One region of the Pedobacter anseongensis genome, then DNA from elsewhere that is predicted to be linked to it. Evidence: riboswitches for the same ligand, from Rfam matches in the RefSeq annotation. Region 1 holds a riboswitch; the other holds the start of a gene.
The links. A riboswitch is a leader RNA that binds a small molecule or an ion and turns the genes downstream of it on or off. The one in region 1 is predicted to bind S-adenosylmethionine.
Positions count from the first base shown of each region.

Region 2: another riboswitch for S-adenosylmethionine. It lies ahead of metH (methionine synthase); the one in region 1 lies ahead of WG904_RS15585 (homoserine O-acetyltransferase family protein).

Region 1 covers NZ_JBBHKB010000004.1:338,289-340,764, forward strand. Annotated here, with positions in the region: gene WG904_RS15580 (homoserine dehydrogenase) at 1-357, opposite strand, end outside; gene WG904_RS15585 (homoserine O-acetyltransferase family protein) at 400-1,455, opposite strand; SAM riboswitch class I at 1,632-1,743, opposite strand; gene WG904_RS15590 (trans-sulfuration enzyme family protein) at 1,902-2,476, opposite strand, start outside.
Region 2 covers NZ_JBBHKB010000001.1:686,133-688,608, reverse strand. Annotated here, with positions in the region: gene metH (methionine synthase) at 1-1,152, opposite strand, end outside; SAM riboswitch class I at 1,323-1,427, opposite strand; gene WG904_RS03155 (Bax inhibitor-1/YccA family protein) at 1,542-2,300, opposite strand; gene WG904_RS03150 (hypothetical protein) at 2,336-2,476, opposite strand, start outside.

The DNA of each region.
Region 1 (2,476 bases):
ATATAATAGGGAAGTTCCGTATTCAGTTTGCAGCTGAACTAATTCTTGTAAGTGAGTGGCAATCATTTTTTTATTAGCGGATACCACGTTTTTACCCGTACTTAATGCTTTTTTTACAATTTCGAAAGCTGCTTCTGCATCGTCAATTAGCTCAACAATGGTGTTTATTTCTGGGTTATCCAGAATTTCTTCGTGCGAAGTGGTAAATAACGAAGCAGATAGAATACGTTTCTTCTCTGCGTTCTTTATTGCAATTTTAACAACTTCTATGTTTAAATTCTGGCTACGGATAATATCGTTTAATCCTTGTCCAACTACACCAAATCCAAATAACCCTATTTTAAGTTTCTTACTCATTTTTACTTACTTAATTTCCGCTAAATTTTAAATACTATCTTTTTACGCCGTCTTCAATTTTATCACTTTTTTATTCGTGCTTTCTTTCAAAAAATTCCCGATTATATTGGTTAATCGATCAGTTTCTATTAAAAAACCGTCGTGTCCATATGCCGAATTAATACTGTTAAATTCTGCATCCTTAATGTGTTCTGCTAAATATTTTTGTTCACGAATAGGAAATAATACATCGTTTTCTATTCCAATAACCAGTGTATTCGATTTCACGCTATTTAATGCTGCCGTGATGCTTTTTCTTCCGCGACCAACATTGTGGCTATCCATTGCTTTACTCAAATACCAGTAACTATAGGCATTAAAGCGCTTGCATAATTTCTCGCCTTGATAATTTTGATAAGAAGCTGCTCTATATCCAGTTGTTTTATCATTCACACTTTCTAATTGTGTTGCCGCATAGGCATCGTAAGTACGATAGGATAGAAGAGCTATGCTTCTAGCTACTTTTAAGCCTTTTAATCCGCCATCTGGCTGATTGGCATAGAAAGTACGATCAGTGCTAATGGCTAAACGCTGACTTTCGTTAAACGCAATTCCCCATGGCGAGTGAACTGCATTTGTGGCCACGAGAATTAAATTCTCAATTATATTTGTACCTGCTAGCGACCATTCTAAGGCTTGTTGTCCGCCTAAAGAACCACCTATAACCACTTTAATTTTGCTTATACCTAAATGGTTGGCTAATAAATGATGTGAAGCTGCTATATCTCTAATGGTAAATTCTGGAAAAGAAAGGTAGTAGGCAAGGCCGGTTACGGGGTTTGTACTTAAAGGATTTGAACTTCCGTAATTTGAACCTAAAACATTTGCGCAAACAATAAAATGTTCTTCTGGATTAAATAATGCATTATTTCCGAACAATCCTTTCCACCAATCTAACACATCAGCATTAGCGGTTAACGCATGGCAGGCCCAGATCACATTGTCTTTATTTGCATTTAATTTTCCATAGGTTTGATAAGTGATTTCTAAATTACGAAGCTTTTTTCCGCTTTCTAGTTTAAAAATCTTTGGGTATTTATATACTGATGTAGTACTCATTTTTTGCGTATTGAAATGTTAAAAGGATGTAATTCTGAGGTTACGATTTATCGTAGGATTATTGGACGAAATAGAATTTCGAAATTCTAAAGTCCTAAAATCATATTCATCCTGCTACAACATGAATTTGTAAAGACGCTACTTTGCGAATTTGAATTGAATGTTTTCATATTCTTAATTTATATTTCCAAATAACACCATGTTATCTGGTCAGGAATTGGCACCTTCTCCGTTTGGAGGGTTGCCAGTGGGTCGATGAGCCTGTCTCTCGCCACTTCTTTATAAATCAAAACCAGTAAGGTAATTGACTTGATTTTTCTGGCTTTCGCCAAATAATATTTCAAATGTAGAAATATTTTGTTTATTTACAAAATTAAATTCTGATAATTTTTTAAATTATTGATAATTAACAGATTAAATTTACTCAAGACTAACGACTCAAAACTCTAGACTAGCGATAGCGCCCGCCCTAAATCATCAATCAAATCGTCGATATGTTCTAGTCCCACCGAAATCCGAATTAAATTTTGTGGAGTTTTAGTTTCTGGTCCTTCAACAGATGCCCTATGCTCAATTAAGCTTTCTACACCCCCTAAACTGGTTGCTTGTGCAAAAATGTGTACTGAATTTACTACTTTTTTAGCATTCTCTGCACCGCCTTTAACCAAAATAGAAAGCATGCCGCCAAAATCTTTCATTTGTTTTTTAGCTACATCGTGTTGCGGATGTGAAACTAAACCTGGATAATATACAAATTCTACTTTAGGATGATTATCGAGATAATGAGCTAATTTTCTTGCATTCTCACAATGGCCTTTTATCCGATACGATAATGTTTTTAAACTTCTAAGCAATAAGAAACAATCGAATGGAGAAGGAACTGCCCCTCCGATTTGCTGTATATTCTTAATTTTATCCCAAAATGGATTAATGTTAGCTGTTGTAAGCGATCCCCCCAAAACATCACTGTGCCCTCCGATATATTTGGTGGTCGAATGCATTACAATATCTGCCCCTAAAG
Region 2 (2,476 bases), on a different contig from region 1:
TTGCAAGGCGATGGCTAATGCAGCTTCGTAATCGCCGCCTAGAATAAGTTTCGAAAATTTAGGGGAACCGGTGATGTTGGTTCGCTCGCCAACATTCACAAAAATACTTTCTGGGGTAATGGTAACCGGCTCAAGTCCACTTAAACGTAAATAATGCTCAACTATTGGCACTTCTCTAGGTTTAGCGTTTCTTGCTTTTTCGGCGATGCAACCAATATGTTCGGGAGTAGTGCCACAACACCCACCTACAATATTTACGAAGCCCGAGCTGATAAAATCATCAACCAGATGTGCTGTTTCGTGTGGCATTTCATCATATGCGCCAAATTCATTTGGCAAACCGGCGTTTGGATAAGCAGAGATGTAGCATCCAGCTTTTGCAGCTAATTCTTCTATATGTGGGCGCATTTCTTTGGCACCCAATGCACAGTTGAAGCCGATGCTTAAAGGTTTAGCGTGCATTACCGAATTTAGAAAGGCTTCGGCGGTTTGGCCAGATAATGTTCGGCCGGAAGCATCGGTTATGGTGCCCGAAATCATGATCTCTAGCTTTCTACCAATTACTTCTTCATATTTTTTAATGGCAACAATGGCCACTTTTGCGTTTAAGGTATCGAAAATGGTTTCGATTAAAATTACATCGGCACCACCATCAACTAGGCCGCGTACTTGCTCGTAATAAGCTGCTTCGAGTTCGTCGAAATATATAGCTCTAAAACCAGGGTCGTTAACGTCGGGCGACATGGAAAGCGTACGATTGGTGGGTCCGACTGCTCCCGCTACAAAACATTTCCGCTCTGGATGGGCTGCCATAAATTCTGTAACGGCTTGTTTTGCTATTTTGGCACCTTCGTAGCTCATTTCGTACGAAAGGTCTTCCATCTGGTAGTCGGCCATCGAAATGCGTTGGGTACTAAAGGTATTGGTTTCTATAATATCCGCTCCAGCCTCGAGGTATTCGAGGTGGATGGTTTTAATAATGTCGGGACGGGTAATGTTCAGTAAATCGTTATTTCCTTTTACATCGCAAGGATGATTTTTAAAGCGTTCGCCTCTAAAATCTTGTTCAGTTAAAGTATAGCGCTGAATCATAGTGCCCATGGCACCGTCTATAATTAAAATACGTTTTTTTAGTTCTTCTCTAATGTCCATTTTTTTATAGCAAGTAGCGAGTATCAAGTGTCAAGATTTCTTGAAAAGAGTACAAGCTATTTGTATCAGTAAAATTCAAATATGCACCTAGCTTGGTTCTTGCTACTCGATACTTTATAACTGATACTTAAAAGGCTTACTCAAAAGTTAGAATAGATTATTCTTCTTTAAACTTATCTTTTCCCGACTTATCGTTGGAATAGAATGTAGCACCTTGTTGGCACAGGTTGCTAAGACATCGTTGGGTCTAATCCCTCCGCCTTTCTTTATAAGCGATACAAAAATGCAACAAAGGCTTGTCAATTCCAAAAAAAAGGGGGTAATTACCAAATAAAATTACAAAGGCCACGCAATTCTGCACGGCCTTCGGTATAAAATTTTGCTTAAGCTTATTTTCTGCTTCCGAAAATACGAAGTAGGTATAAGAAAATGTTTAAGAAGTCTAAGTACAAAGACAAGGCAGCTACAATAGCCATCTTTTTAGATTCTACCTGTAATACTTCTTCGCCACTTGCTTCAATGCCCTGTCCAATTCTTTTAATTTTTTGCACATCATAGGCGGTTAAGGCGGTAAAAATTGCTATTCCAATGAAAGCCATAAATAAACTGAATTGCTCGCTTTGAACAAACATATTGATCACACTCGCAATAATTAACACGACAACACCCACGATTAAAATAGGGCCGAATTTACTTAAATCTACATCCGTAGTATAGCCTAAAAATGCCATCACGCCAAATATAGCTGCAGCACCAGCAAAACAGCTTACTACTGAGCCAGAGGTATATGTTAATAAGATAAAGCTTAAGCTTACACCCGTTAAAACAGCATATAAAATGAATATACCAAGTAAAGCAGGATAAGATAACTTGCTTAACCCAAAGCTCATTGTTAACACCAAAGCTAAAGGGGAAAACATAGCAACATAACCTAGAATAGACATCCCTACTTTTCCTGTGTTAGGATTAATTGTTACTAAATAGGACATTAATTCCTTATTACTTCCAAATAAATAAGCCGCTAAGGTAGAAAGACTCAATGCCACAAACATCCATAAAAAAACGTTTGCGAAAAATTTTTTAGCAACGGCGCCTTCTTCCATTACAAAAACGCTATTGTCTTGATATTGATAATTTTGTTGTTCCATATTTGATTTGTAAAATACGATATAAAAATAAGCAATTAATTTAATCTTTTTGTCAGCAGTTCTTCAACTTTTTTGTAGAACTGCGTGGGTTTTAGCTTACGCCAGTGCAGATCATCTAGCTCACCACCAAAATTAATATAATAATCGATGCTGCTTTCTCTGAACTCACGAATTAC